3 regions of the Enterobacter sp. 6722112 genome follow, and region 3 is predicted to be linked to each of the others. Evidence: predicted binding sites of a transcription regulator. Region 3 holds the regulator's gene; each other region holds the start of a gene.
The links. The regulator LexA, encoded in region 3, represses DNA repair genes until DNA is damaged. The targets are predictions, from matches to a motif close to TNCTGTATGTACATACAGNA.
Positions count from the first base shown of each region.

Region 1 (4,971 bases), 4.6 Mb from region 3:
CCGCTGCGTCGCAGCGACTGGGATGCTTATCTGACGTGGGGCGTGGAGGCGTTCCGCCTCAACGCGGCCGTCGCGAAGGACGACACGCAGATCCACACCCACATGTGTTACTGCGAATTTAACGACATCATGGACTCCATTGCCGCGCTCGACGCCGATGTGATCACCATCGAGACCTCGCGTTCAGACATGGAGCTGCTGGAGTCGTTCGAAGAGTTCGACTACCCGAACGAAATCGGGCCGGGCGTGTATGACATTCACTCCCCTAACGTGCCGAGCGTGGAGTGGATTGAATCGCTGCTGCAAAAAGCCGCCCAGCGCATTCCGGCGGAACGCCTGTGGGTAAACCCGGACTGCGGCCTGAAAACTCGCGGCTGGCCTGAAACCCGCGCGGCGCTGGCGAACATGGTGCAGGCGGCGCAGAATTTGCGTCAGGCGTAGTGGGGCTGGATTGCCCGGTTGGCGCAGCCGCCACCGGGCTTTTTGTATTACGCTTTCTTCCCGCCGTACTGGCTGAACCACGCCAGCATTCTCTGCCAGCCATCTTTCGCCGATTCTGCGTGATAGCTCGGACGATAATCGGCATTAAACGCGTGTCCCGCATCCGGGTACACCACGATTTCGGCCTTCGCGTTTGCCGCCCGCAGCGCGTGGCGCATGGTCTCGACGGTATCAAGCGGAATGCCGGTATCCTGGCCGCCATACAGCCCTAGCACCGGGGCATTTAAATCGGTGGCGATATCAACTGGATGTTTCGGCGAGTTCAGGGTCTTTTCACCCACCAGTTTACCGTACCAGGCCACAGCGGCTTTCAGCTGCGGATTGTGCGCGGCATACAGCCAGCTAATGCGTCCGCCCCAGCAGAAGCCGGTCACCATCAGACGGTGCGGGTCGCCACCGTTGCGCGCCGCCCAGCTGGCAACGTGGTCGAGATCGGCCAGCACCTGCGCGTCCGGCACTTTGCTGACCAGGTTGCTGAACAGCGTCGGGATGTCGCTGTAATCATTCGGATCGCCCTGACGGAAATAGAGTTCCGGCGCAACGGCCAGGTAACCTTCCAGCGCCAGACGGCGGCAGAGGTCGCGAATATGTTCATGAACGCCAAATATTTCCTGCACCACGATCACGATGGGCAGCGGGCCATCGGCGGATTTTGGCCGCGCGTGGTACGCTGGCATGTTCTCTCCCTGGGAGGGAATGGAGGTCTCGCCTGCGGTAATGGCCTCTTCAGGGGTTGAGACGATGGTTGAAGCATGCGGGGCCGCAGCAGGTGCAAAACCGGTTTTTTCAGTCATGGCATTCTCCGTACCAATGAATGGATTAGCGCAAAGATAAATATAGACACCAGGTTAACAATCCACAGTGCCTTATAGCGTCTATCTTTTGTGCAGCACCCGGCGATATAACTTGTTAATGTGATGTGAATCACTATTTTATGGAAATTAACTGCAATCATTTTCATTCATGGTGAGGTGTGTCACGAAATAATGCACATTGCTTCTGTAAAGTACCGTTTTACTTCTTCTGACAAACCGACCCACAGAGGAGTCACCTATGTCTAAGTCTGATGTTTTTCATCTCGGCCTCACTAAAAACGATTTACAAGGGGCTACGCTTGCTATCGTCCCTGGCGATCCTGAGCGTGTGGAAAAGATCGCCGCGCTGATGGATAAGCCGGTTAAGCTGGCAGCGCATCGCGAATTCACCACCTGGCGCGCAGAGCTGGACGGTAAAGCGGTGATCGTGTGCTCTACCGGTATTGGTGGCCCGTCTACCTCTATCGCCGTTGAAGAGCTGGCGCAGCTGGGCATTCGTACTTTCCTGCGCATCGGCACCACAGGCGCCATTCAGCCGCACATCAACGTGGGCGACGTGCTGGTTACCACCGCATCCGTGCGTCTGGACGGGGCAAGCCTGCACTTTGCACCGATGGAATTCCCGGCAGTGGCCGATTTCGAATGCACCACCGCGCTGGTTGAAGCCGCGAAGTCCGTGGGCGCAACCACCCACGTGGGCGTAACTGCCTCTTCCGATACCTTCTACCCGGGCCAGGAGCGTTACGACACCTTCTCTGGTCGCGTGGTGAGCCGTTTCAAAGGCTCCATGGAAGAGTGGCAGTCGATGGGCGTCATGAACTACGAAATGGAATCTGCGACGCTGCTGACCATGTGCGCAAGCCAGGGTCTGCGTGCCGGTATGGTGGCGGGCGTTATCGTCAACCGTACTCAGCAGGAGATCCCGAACGCTGAAACCATGAAGCAGACTGAAAGCCATGCGGTGAAAATCGTGGTTGAAGCGGCGCGCCGCCTGATCTAATTCTCTCTTCAGTGCTGAAAGGTCGACATGCTCGGCCTTTTCTTTTTGCGTAACGCCTCGCAGGAAAACCCTTTCAAACTGGACGTTCATACAGCACAATTCTATTTTGTGCGGTAATACGTTGATGCAGGGGGCATTGTGGATATCTCAATCCTGATTTATGCAGTGATTGCGCTGGTGAGCGTGGGAATTGGCTGGCTCATTTCCGGCTACCAGCATGCGCAGCAGAAAGCCGAACAGCTGGCAGAGCGCGAGGAGATCGTCGCTGAACTTAGCGCGACGAAACAACAGCTTGCGCTGAGTGACCACTGGCGCGACGAATGCGAACTGCTCAATAACGAACTGCGCAATCTGCGTGATATCAATACCTCGCTGGAGGCCGATCTCCGTGAAGTGACCACCCGTCTTGAGTCCACCCAACTGCACGCCGAAGACAAAATCCGTCAGATGATCAACAGCGAGCAGCGTCTTAGCGAGCAGTTTGAGAACCTCGCGAACCGCATTTTTGAGCACAGCAATCGCCGCGTGGATGAGCAGAACCGCCAGAGCCTGAACAGCCTGCTGACGCCGCTGCGTGAACAGCTGGATGGCTTTCGCCGTCAGGTACAGGACAGCTTTGGTCAGGAAGCCCGCGAACGCCACACGCTGGCGCATGAAATTCGTAATCTCCAGCAGCTGAATGCGCAGATGGCGCAGGAGGCGGTTAACCTGACGCGCGCACTGAAAGGTGATAACAAAGCGCAGGGAAACTGGGGCGAAGTGGTCATGACGCGCGTGCTGGAGGCCTCTGGCCTGCGCGAAGGATACGAATACGAAACGCAGGTCAGCATTGAGAACGATGCGCGCTCGCGGATGCAGCCGGATGTCATTGTTCGTCTGCCACAGGGCAAAGATGTGGTTATCGACGCCAAAATGACGCTGGTGGCCTATGAGCGCTACTTCAACGCTGAGGATGACTACACCCGCGAAACAGCGTTGCAGGAGCACATCGCCTCCGTGCGTAACCATATCCGTCTGTTGGGCAGAAAAGATTATCAGCAGTTGCCGGGGCTGCGATCGCTGGATTATGTGCTGATGTTCATTCCGGTCGAGCCTGCGTTCCTGCTGGCGCTCGACAGACAGCCCGAACTGATCACCGAAGCGCTGAAAAATAACATTATGCTGGTCAGCCCCACCACGCTACTGGTGGCGTTACGTACCATTGCCAACCTGTGGCGCTATGAGCACCAAAGCCGTAACGCGCAGCAGATTGCCGATCGCGCCAGCAAGCTGTACGACAAAATGCGGCTGTTTGTGGACGATATGTCCTCGGTGGGGCAAAGCCTGGATCGCGCGCAGGATAACTACCGCCAGGCGATGAAAAAACTCTCCTCCGGGCGTGGCAATTTGCTGGCGCAGGCGGAGGCGTTTCGCAGCCTGGGGGTGGAAGTTAAACGCGAGATTAATCCGGAACTGGTGGAGCAGGCTACCGCTCAGGACGAAGAGTTTCGTCTGCGTGAAGGCGACGGTAAGCAAAATAGCCGCAATGAAGACAACGATTTAGCGGCGAGTTTATCCCCCGAAGCGCAGCCGGCGCGTTTCTTTCACGGTGGTTGAAACGTAGGGCAAATGCGCCCAATCTGTTACACTTCACGAACATTTGACTGATTAGCAGGCTCTGAGATGGTTGACGATTCACAAGACACAACGCACTTTGGCTTTCAGACTGTCGCCAAAGCGCAGAAAGCTGACATGGTGGCCCACGTATTTCATTCCGTGGCGGCGAAGTACGATGTGATGAATGATTTGATGTCATTTGGCATTCATCGCTTGTGGAAGCGCTTCACTATTGATTGCAGCGGCGTGCGCCGTGGACAAACGGTGCTGGATTTAGCCGGAGGCACAGGGGATCTGACCGCTAAGTTCTCCCGTCTGGTTGGCGAAACCGGCCGCGTGGTGCTGGCGGATATCAACGACTCCATGCTGAAAATGGGACGCGAAAAGCTGCGTAATATCGGCGTGGTAGGCAACGTTGAATATGTTCAGGCCAACGCCGAAGCGCTGCCGTTCCCGGATAATACGTTCGACTGCATCACCATCTCTTTCGGTCTGCGTAACGTGACCGATAAAGATAAAGCGCTGCGCTCCATGTACCGCGTGCTTAAGCCGGGCGGTCGACTGCTGGTACTCGAGTTTTCTAAACCGATTATCGACCCGCTGAGCAAAGCTTACGATGCCTATTCCTTCCACGTTCTGCCGCGCATCGGCGAGCTGGTGGCAAACGATGCAGAAAGTTACCGTTATCTGGCCGAGTCCATCCGAATGCACCCGGATCAGGACACGCTGAAAGCGATGATGCAGGATGCGGAGTTTGAAAACGTGGAATACTTCAATATGACGGCGGGTGTCGTCGCGCTGCATCGTGGTTACAAGTTCTGAGTGGAGGTTTCCCGTGCCCATTAAACCCTTAGTCACCGCTGGCATCGAGAATGTGCTGAATGCCTTTCTGTATCGCGCTCCGGCGCTGAAAACCGCACGTCAGCGGCTTAACGGAAAGGTGCTGCGCATCGTTTTAAAGGAGTTCTCGACGCCGCTTGTGCTGGTCTTCAGCGAACGCCAGCTTGACGTTCTGGGTGAGTGGGAAGGCGAGGCTGACTGCTCGGTGATTACGCACAT
Region 1 covers NZ_JBZWGR010000007.1:4,610,900-4,615,870, forward strand. The annotation lists gene metE (5-methyltetrahydropteroyltriglutamate--homocysteine S-methyltransferase) at 1-441, shown strand, start outside; gene AC4OVU_RS23560 (dienelactone hydrolase family protein) at 489-1,295, opposite strand; gene udp (uridine phosphorylase) at 1,555-2,316, shown strand; gene rmuC (DNA recombination protein RmuC) at 2,455-3,912, shown strand; gene ubiE (bifunctional demethylmenaquinone methyltransferase/2-methoxy-6-polyprenyl-1,4-benzoquinol methylase UbiE) at 3,979-4,734, shown strand; gene ubiJ (ubiquinone biosynthesis protein UbiJ) at 4,748-4,971, shown strand, end outside.
Region 1: a site for LexA is predicted at 2,393-2,412, ahead of rmuC (DNA recombination protein RmuC). Genes of this name have one in related genera too.

Region 2 (4,971 bases), on a different contig from region 3:
GCTGGAGCACGTTGCTCGCATTGAAGATAACATCGCTGAATATGACCGAATTTTGTCCCGCATGGCCAAAACAGATCATCGCAGTCAGCGGCTGATGGAATTGAAGGGCGTTGGCCCCACAACGGCCTGTGCGCTGGTCGCCAGTATCGGTAATGCACATGATTTTAAGAATGGGCGCCAGCTGGCAGCCTGGCTGGGACTGACACCATCGCAGTACAGCAGCGGCGGAAAGTCGAAGCTTGGCAGGATAACGAAAGCTGGCGATTCGTATCTGAGAACACTTCTGGTTCAGGGTGCCCGCTCGGTACTGATCGGGGCGGAGAAAAGGACTGATTTATTCAGTCGTTGGGTCTGCTCACTGGTCGAACGCAGAGGATACTGGCGCGCTGTTGTTGCCATCGCTGCCAAAAATGCAAGACTGTGCTGGGCATCATTGCATTACGGTGATGATTTCAGGTTGTACTCAGCCAGCTAAAGTACAAAGCTGTATGACCATCTGTTCTGCAACTCGTTGATGATAAAGGGTTAGACCCCGTGAGGTATATCTGCTTATTGTACAGGGCAAGTGTACCCGACTAACGAACTAGAGCCTCACGAGCGTCTTTCATCAGGGTCCGAATCGATGACGATTCATCATGACCGTTTATAGTACCGCAGTCTCTCCCCTTTATTTTTTTACTATAGTGCAGACAGAAACCGTAAACACCGGCGTTGACATGCCGGGGAAGCCCTTATAGTACAATAATTTCCGATCTCCAAACTGACCCCTCTTTGGGAAGTGGCGGTACTCTTTCACCTCCGGGATGCTTTTCGTTCCGGAGATGTCTGGCTCGCTCATTCGCGCCGCTATGGTGACCTCAAGCAGGTACTGGTGCCGATGATCGCGGCGCAGGAAAATGCAAAACTGGCCGTGCCTTCCAACCCACAGGATTGGCTGGCAGACAGAAAGGCGCGACTCACGATCGCTCTTAAGCGGCTGGCCCGGGCTGCCCGTAACGGCACTATTCCGCACGGTAGCATAGAAGATGGAACGTTGCGGATCGACAGGTTGACAGCAGACGTGCCGGATGGTGCCGAGGCACTCATACTGGATCTGTATCGCCGAATGCCGTCCGTTCGGATTACCGACATGCTGCTTGAAGTTGATGCAGCCCTTGGTTTCACAGATGCGTTTACCCATCTGAGAACCGGGGCTCCATGTCGCGACCGGATCGGTCTGCTCAACGTCCTGCTCGCTGAAGGGCTCAATCTGGGCCTGCGTAAGATGGCGGAAGCTACAAACACGCATGATTACTGGCAGCTCTCACGCCTTGCCCGCTGGCATGTTGAAAGCGAAGCCATGAACCAGGCATTGGCAATTGTGGTGGCCGCGCAGGGTAAACTGCCGATGTCACGCGTCTGGGGGATGGGCACGTCAGCATCGAGCGATGGTCAGTTTTTCCCGACAGCGCGGCATGGCGAAGCCATGAACATGGTCAATGCCAAATATGGTTCTGTTCCCGGCCTCAAAGCGTATACTCACGTAAGCGACCAGTTCGCGCCATTCGCTTGTCAGTCGATCCCGGCGACCGTGAGCGAGGCACCGTATATTCTCGATGGACTACTGATGAACGAGGTCGGTCGCCATGTTCGCGAACAGTATGCCGATACAGCAGGATTCACCGACCATTTGTTCGGAGCCAGTAGCCTGCTCGGCTACAATCTCGTTCTGCGAATCAGGGATCTGCCATCGAAGCGGTTGTACGTATTTAATCCCGATACGACCCCCAGGGAGTTACGCAAGTTGGTAGGTGGAAAAGCCCGGGAGGATCTTATCGTTGCGAACTGGCCTGATATTTTCCGTTGTGCCGCGACGATGACCGCTGGCAAAATCAGGCCCAGCCAACTCCTGCGCAAGCTCGCTTCTTACCCACGACAAAACAACCTTGCAGTTGCGCTTCGTGAAGTTGGTCGTATTGAACGGACCCTTTTCATTATTGAGTGGATCCTGGATACGGACATGCAGCGGCGTGCTCAGATCGGTCTTAACAAGGGAGAGGCCCACCATGCGCTCAAAAATGCGCTCCGTATCGGGAGGCAGGGGGAAATTCGCGATCGCACGACAGAGGGGCAGCACTACCGAATCGCTGGGCTCAATTTATTGACTGCGGTGATCATTTACTGGAATACCGTCCATCTTGGTCATGCCGTCACGGAGCGGCGGAACGAAGGGTTGGATGTTCCCCCTGAATTTCTTCCCCACATATCCCCATTGGGCTGGGCGCACATTCTACTGACTGGCGAATATCTTTGGCCCAAGGAACCGAAAGCTTAGGGTGTCATTTCGCCCTCAGCCGGAACCGACCCCTATGAAAACCCCATAAAGTCATTTTCGTAGACTGCATTCAGGATCTTAACCAGCGCATACTGGACGATTTTGTCCTCCAGTGAGGCGATGCCGAGCGGGCGCTGTTTTCCATCCGCTTTCGGGATGTAGTGCCGCCTGCCGGGCTGAGCCCTGTAACTACCCTGATGAAGCCTCCGGTGCAGATCTGCTATGTTGACCTTCAGGTTTTCGGCGTAGTCCTTCCACCTGACACCATCAACTCCGGCAGCCGCTTTCCTGCTCAGGGAGAGGAATGCGTTCTCCAGTGCCTCTGCTGTCAGGAGGTGGAACAATGCGGTAAACCGTTCTTTCTTCCGCTGCTTCGCAGCTTCCCGCACGCGTGACAGCCTCTGTGACATACTTTCCCGGCTCTGCGTCCGGCGCATGTGTGGCTGTTCCGCGTTTCCCTTGGCCCCGCTCCTTCGCTCCACTGACTCCGCTCCTTGCGGATTGTTCGCCAGATTCGCAGCTACTATGAGCGAGTCCGACTTCTCCTCTCCGTACATCACCGGCTTCGGCTCCTCGCCTTCCCGGTGCGGGCCATCTCCGGCACTGGCAGATGGTCAGAGGGGAGATCTCCCGGTTCCCGCGTAAAGATCGTATTGACATGCCAGGGTCTCAGACCCCGCCGGGTCCATATGGCACTCGCAGTAACGCACCCTATGATGTTGCCTTCCGTAAACAGTACAACGTCGGCACCCGGGAATTTAATATACATTTCGTGGCTCAATGGCTGGCCTGTCAACACCCCTGTCAACGCTTCGCCCCATACCTCACGGTATACAACGCATGACTCGGGGACCCTGTGGATTGCTGGTCCTTCAATGGTCGGGGACTTTCACCCCTTGATCTTTACCGGTCTCCCGGCGCACACTGTATATATAACCAGTAAAATTAGAGTGTCAGGAGGAAAGATGAAGCTACAGTTTTTCAGCACCGGGAAAGAACTCCCGCCACAGGCCCATCCGTTGTTTGCAGACCTGGCCAGCTGCGGTTTTCCCAGCCCTGCAGCTGACTATGTCGAATCTGATCTGGATCTCCATGATTACTGCATACGGCATCCGAGCGCGACTTACTACCTTCGCGCCAGCGGAGACAGCATGGCCGACGGCAGCCTTTACAATGGCGATCTGCTGGTTGTGGACTGTGCCGAGAAGCCCCGGCATGGCGATATTGTTGTGGCCAGCGTGCAGGGGGAGTTTACGGTCAAACGGCTGCTGCTGACGCCACGACTGACGCTGCAGCCCATGAACGCCGCCTGGTCGCCGATTTATCCCGACCCGGACGATCTGGATATCTTTGGCGTCGTCACGCACATCATCCACCGCCCGAGGGAGATGTACTGATGTTTGCCCTGGCCGATGTGAACAGCTTTTATGCCAGCTGCGAACGTGTTTTCCGCCCGGATTTGAAAGGAAAGCCGGTTGTGGTGCTCAGCAATAACGATGGCTGCGTAATCGCGAGAAGTGCCGAGGCAAAGCCCTGGATCAAAATGGGTACGCCGTGGTTTCAGATGAAAAACGAAAGATACCCGGAAAAAATATACGCGTTCTCTAGCAACTATGAACTTTATGCATCCATGTCGGCACGCGTGATGAGCTGCCTGGAGGAACTGGCTCCGGGGGTGGAACAGTATTCGATTGACGAGATGTTCCTCGATCTGACCGGCGTGGAGCACTGCATGGACCTGGAGGACTTCGGCCGGCAGCTGCGACAGCACGTGTATGACTGTACCCGTCTGACCATTGGCGTGGGTGCCGGACCAACGAAAACCCTCGCAAAATCAGCCCAGTGGGCCTCAAAGGAGTGGAAACAGTTTCGTGGTGTGCTCGCACTCACCCGGGGGAATCCACAGCGAACGCGGAAACTGCTTTCACTGCAGCCGGTCGAAGAGATCTGGGGCGTGGGAAACCGTATTGCACGCAAGCTCAATGTTCTGGGCATTAAGACCGCGCTCGATCTGGCCCTGACGAACCCGGCCTTCATCCGGAAAAATTTCTCCGTCGTTCTCGAGCGAACAGTGCGCGAACTGAACGGGGAAAGCTGCATGTCGCTTGAGGAAGCACCGCCAACAAAGCAGCAGATAGTCTGCAGCCGCAGCTTTGGTGAGAAGGTCACTGAATACGATTCGCTGCGGCAGGCTGTCTGTCAGTACGCAGAGCGGGCCTCAGAAAAGCTGCGCAAGGAGCGCCAGTATTGCCGGCATATTTCCGTTTTCATCAAAACGTCTCCGTTCGCCGTTAAAGAGCCTTATTACGGCAACGTGGCCACGGAGAAACTGCTTACTCCCACCCAGGACACCCGGGACATCATTGCGGCCGCCACAACGGCTCTGGAGCGTATCTGGAAGGACGGGCACCGGTATGCCAAAGCCGGTGTGATGCTGAATGACTTCACCGGCTCCGGCGTTTCGCAGCTGCAGCTGTTCGACGAACGCCCTCCACGCCCTCACAGTGCTGAGCTGATGAAGGTTCTCGATGGCATTAATCATTCCGGACTGGGACAGGTCTGGTTTGCCGGACGAGGGATTGCGCCTGCGTGGCAAATGAAACGCGATATGCTCTCCCCTGCGTACACCACCCGCTGGAAAGATATCCCCATAGTGA
Region 2 covers NZ_JBZWGR010000005.1:3,618-8,588, forward strand. The annotation lists gene AC4OVU_RS00975 (IS110 family RNA-guided transposase) at 1-475, shown strand, start outside; partial or broken gene AC4OVU_RS00980 (Tn3-like element Tn5403 family transposase) at 770-2,314, shown strand; partial or broken gene AC4OVU_RS00985 (group II intron reverse transcriptase/maturase) at 2,350-2,874, opposite strand; gene umuD (translesion error-prone DNA polymerase V autoproteolytic subunit) at 3,280-3,711, shown strand; gene AC4OVU_RS00995 (Y-family DNA polymerase) at 3,711-4,971, shown strand, end outside.
Region 2: a site for LexA is predicted at 3,237-3,256, ahead of umuD (translesion error-prone DNA polymerase V autoproteolytic subunit). Genes of this name have one in related genera too.

Region 3 (4,971 bases):
GGGTTTGTGCATAAAGTGGAATCAACAAACAGCTATGTGCTGTGCCATCTTTTTGACCAGCCAACTCACACGTCCGCCATGTTTATCTGCGATCGCTGTGGTGTGGTGAAGGAAGAGTGTGCGGAAGGTGTGGAAGATATTATGCATACGCTGGCAGCCAGAATGGGCTTTGCGCTGCGCCATAACGTGATTGAAGCCCACGGCTTATGTTCTGCCTGCGTGGAGGTGGAGTCATGCCGCCATCAGGATGCCTGTCAGCACGATCACTCTATCCTGGTGAAGAAAAAGCCGCGTTAAAGCCAAAGAAAAAGGCGGCTCAGGGCCGCCCTTGGGGATAGTGCCGGTTACCAGCGGTAGTCGTTACGGGTTTCCCAGTCTTTGACTTCGTTTTCCGCCTGATCTTTTTCGTAACCGTAGCGCTCCTGGATTTTACCTACCAGCTGATCGCGCTTACCTTCAATGACGGTCATATCGTCATCTGTCAGCTTACCCCACTGTTCTTTCGCTTTACCTTTGAATTGCTTCCAGTTGCCGCCGATTTCGTCTTTATTCATAATCGTGTCCTCGTGTTAAGCGTCTATGAGTATCGTCCGCTTCGTTCTTTTCTGCTGGACGTGATTATTATTGTAGTTAAGGATTCGGCAGTTGTTTTTATATTCGGAATCTTTAACCGTTACGATATATCGTGCGGGGCTGGAAACCAGGTATTGTTTCGCCAGTGACGATGCCAGATAACGGCCAGCGAAAGGCCACGCAGTGAGAGAAACACCGCCAGCGCCAGCCACAGACCATGATTGCCGAGATACGGCAGGGTTAGCAGCGTCAGGCCGAACCCCGCCGCCGCGACGGCCATGCTGTTGCGCATCTCCGCCCCTCGCGTCGCACCAATAAACATGCCGTCCAGCAAATAGCACCACACGCCCACCACCGGTAATACTACCTGCCAGAGGATGTAGCGATCGGCCAGCTCACGTAGCGCGGGCAACGAGGTGAGTAGCGCGACAATATGCCCACCAAAACAGGCGTACACCAGAGCAAAGACCAGCGCTACCAGGCCCGCCTGACGACAGGCAGCACGCCAGACTTCACGTAACTGGCCGCTTTCACGCGCGCCATAGGCCTGCCCTGAATGCGCCTCCACGGCGTAAGCAAAACCATCCAGCGCGTAAGCGGTAAAGGTCAGTAATGTCATGAGCACTGCGTTGACGGCAACGATCTCAGGCCCAAGACGCGCACCAAAAACGGTTAATGCACCAAAGCAGAGTTGCAGCAGAAGCGAACGGAGCATGATGTCGCGATTAAGCGCCAGCAGCTTTCGAATGTTGCCGCGCCAGGCCGATTTCAGCAGATCCAGGGTGATACCGCGCATCGCCAGCACGCGCCAGACCATCCCCAAACCGATCAGCAGCGTACCGTACTCGGCAATCGCCGTGGCCAGCGCCGCGCCCCGGACGTTCATGTGCAGCCCCATCACCAGCCAGAGATCGAGCACAATGTTAAGCAGGTTGCCCACCACCAGCAGGATCACCGGCGCGCGGGCGTACTGCACGCCCAGCAGCCAGCCCAGCAGGACCAGGTTTGCCAGTGAAGCGGGCGCGCTGAGCCAGCGAATTTCGAGGAACCGCCGGGCCTGTTCCAGTACGGCATCGCTGCCGCCTACAATATGGAGCGCAAGATCAATCAGCGGCGTACGCAACAGAACGATTAACGCGCCGGCACCGAATGCCAGAATGAGCGGCTGAACCAGCGCACGCGCCAGACGCAGGGGATCTTTTGCACCATACGCCTGGGCCGTCAGGCCTGTCGTACTCATGCGCAGAAAAAGCAGCAGCATAAAGAGGAAGCTGGTCGCCGTTGCGCCGATCGCGACGCCGCCAAGATAAATCGGCGAATCGAGATGCCCGATAACCGCCGTATCCACCAGCCCCAGCAGAGGAACGGTAATATTGGAAAAAATCATCGGTAGCGCAAGACGCCACAACGCCTTATCGGCAGAAGTTAGCAATGCCATGGAAATTACCGGAATCAGAAAACAGGCCAGGCTGTAGAGGAACTACAGCCTGTCAGGAAGAGATTACAGCCATTCACCGTTGCGGATAACGCCGACCGCCAGCCCTTCAATAGAGAAGCTCTGCTCGCGGAGATCCACCACAATCGGGGAGAATTCATTGTTTTCAGGCAGAAGCTGCACGGTATTGCCTTGTTTTTTCAGGCGCTTAACCGTCACTTCATCATCAATGCGCGCCACCACGACTTGCCCGTTACGCACATCCTGCGTTTTGTGTACCGCCAGCAGATCGCCATCCAGAATACCGATATCTTTCATGGACATTCCGCTAACGCGCAGCAGGAAATCGGCGCTCGGCTTGAACATGCCTGGGTCAACCTGATAGTGCCCTTCGATGTGCTGCTGCGCCAGCAGAGGTTCACCTGCGGCAACGCGGCCCACCAGTGGAATACCGCTCTCTTCTTCCACAAGCAGACGAATGCCGCGTGAGGCGCCGGAAACAATCTCAATCACGCCCTTACGCGCCAGCGCTTTAAGGTGCTCTTCGGCAGCATTAGGAGAACGGAAGCCCAGACGCTGCGCAATTTCTGCACGCGTGGGTGGCATACCCGTCTGGCCGATATGATCCCGAATGAGATCAAACACCTCTTGCTGCCTGGTCGTTAACGCTTTCATACCGCCCCCTGGGTGTATATACAGTTATGCTGTGAGTATATACAGTCAAAGGCGATTTTGGAACCAAAAACTGCACAAAAAACCAGGGACTTAATTATTCCTCGAGGCTCATCGGAAATGCGACCAAAGCAGCGTGACCCAGGTGATCGCCGCAGTGATAATCGCCAGCAGTACGGCAGCGGAACCCATGTCTTTCGCCCGGCCAGACAGTTCATGGAATTCCGACCCGATTCGGTCAACAACGGCCTCAATAGCGCTATTCAGAATTTCCACTATCATCACCAGAAGGACAGATCCGATGAGCAGTACGCGGGTGATAGCATCAACATCAAGGAAGCAGGCGATGACAACGGCAACGATTGCGGCAACCGCTTCCTGGCGGAAAGCGGCTTCATTAACCCATGCCGCGCGGAAACCTTTCCATGAATAACCGGCAGCTTTAATGATTCGAGTTAACCCAGTGGTATTATTGGCCATTAAAAGAACCTTTTATGATAAATAGCGTCTGTAACTAAAGCCGCAGCGCGTTTTGCTGCAACCTGAAGTATGACGGGTAACAACAGAAATTTTGCGCGCTTTCTGTTATCCTTGCGCCGCAATTGCATTATTAACCAGAGGCTTTACATCGTTTATGTCCGGCTGGCCACGAATTTACTACAAATTACTTAATTTACCATTAAGCGTCCTGGTAAAAAGTAAGTCTATCCCAGCAGAACCTGCGCTGGAATTAGGGCTCGATACGTCGCGCCCTATTATGTACGTTTTGCCTTATAACTCGAAGGCAGACCTGCTGACGCTTCGCGCTCAATGTCTGGCGCACGATTTACCTGACCCGCTTGAACCGCTGGAAGTCGACGGTACGCTGCTGCCGCGCTACGTGTTCATCCATGGCGGGCCGCGCGTGTTCACCTATTACACGCCGAAAGAAGAGTCCATTAAGCTGTTCCATGATTACCTCGATCTGCACCGCAGCAACCCCGATCTGGATGTGCAGATGGTGCCGGTGTCGGTGATGTTTGGCCGTCGTCCGGGGCGCGAAAAAGGGGAAGAGAACCCGCCGCTGCGTATGCTCAACGGCATTCAGAAGTTCTTCGCCGTCTCCTGGCTGGGACGCGACAGCTTTGTCCGCTTCTCACCTTCCGTTTCACTGCGCCGCATGGCGGATGAACACGGCACTGACAAAATCATTGCGCAAAAGCTGGCGCGCGTTGCGCGTATGCACTTTGCACGTCAGCGTCTGGCGGCCGTTGGACCACGTCTCCCGGCACGTCAGGATCTGTTCAACAAGCTGCTGGCTTCCAAAGCGATTGCCCGTGCCGTAGAAGACGAAGCGCGCAGCAAGAAAATTTCGCACGAGAAAGCGCAGCAGAACGCGATAGCGCTGATGGAAGAGATCGCCGCGAATTTCTCCTACGAGATGATTCGCCTCTCTGACCGTATCCTTGGCTTCACGTGGAACCGCCTCTATCAGGGGATTAACGTCCACAACGCCGAGCGCGTACGTCAGTTAGCGCACGACGGCCACGAGATTGTCTATGTGCCCTGCCACCGCAGCCACATGGACTACCTGTTGCTCTCTTACGTGCTCTATCACCAGGGTCTGGTGCCGCCGCATATTGCTGCCGGTATCAACCTGAACTTCTGGCCAGCAGGCCCGATTTTCCGCCGTCTGGGTGCGTTCTTTATTCGTCGTACCTTTAAGGGTAACAAGCTTTACTCCACCGTCTTCAGGGAGTATCTGGGCGAGCTGTTCAGCCGCGGTTATTCCGTGGAGTACTTTGTTGAAGGCGGGCGCTCGCGTACCGGTCGTCTGCTCGATCCGAAGACCGGCACGCTGTCGATGACCATTCAGGCCATGCTGCGTGGCGGTACGCGTCCTATCACGCTGGTGCCTATTTACATCGGTTATGAACACGTGATGGAAGTGGGCACCTACGCGAAAGAGCTGCGCGGTGCAACCAAAGAGAAAGAGAGTCTGCCGCAGATGCTGCGTGGGCTGAGTAAACTGCGCAACCTCGGCCAGGGCTACGTGAACTTTGGCGAGCCCCTGCCGCTGATGACATATCTGAACCATCATGTTCCGGAGTGGCGCGAGTCTATCGATCCTATCGAAGCGGTACGTCCGGCCTGGCTGACGCCAACGGTCAACGGCATTGCATCCGAGCTGATGGTACGCATCAACAATGCTGGTGCGGCAAACGCCATGAACCTGTGTTGTACTGCGCTTCTGGCCTCCCGCCAGCGTTCACTGACCCGCGAACAGCTGACCGAGCAGATTGACTGCTACC
Region 3 covers NZ_JBZWGR010000007.1:41,994-46,964, reverse strand. The annotation lists gene zur (zinc uptake transcriptional repressor Zur) at 1-297, shown strand, start outside; gene AC4OVU_RS01615 (CsbD family protein) at 345-554, opposite strand; gene dinF (MATE family efflux transporter DinF) at 674-2,011, opposite strand; gene lexA (transcriptional repressor LexA) at 2,075-2,683, opposite strand; gene AC4OVU_RS01600 (diacylglycerol kinase) at 2,792-3,160, opposite strand; gene plsB (glycerol-3-phosphate 1-O-acyltransferase PlsB) at 3,315-4,971, shown strand, end outside.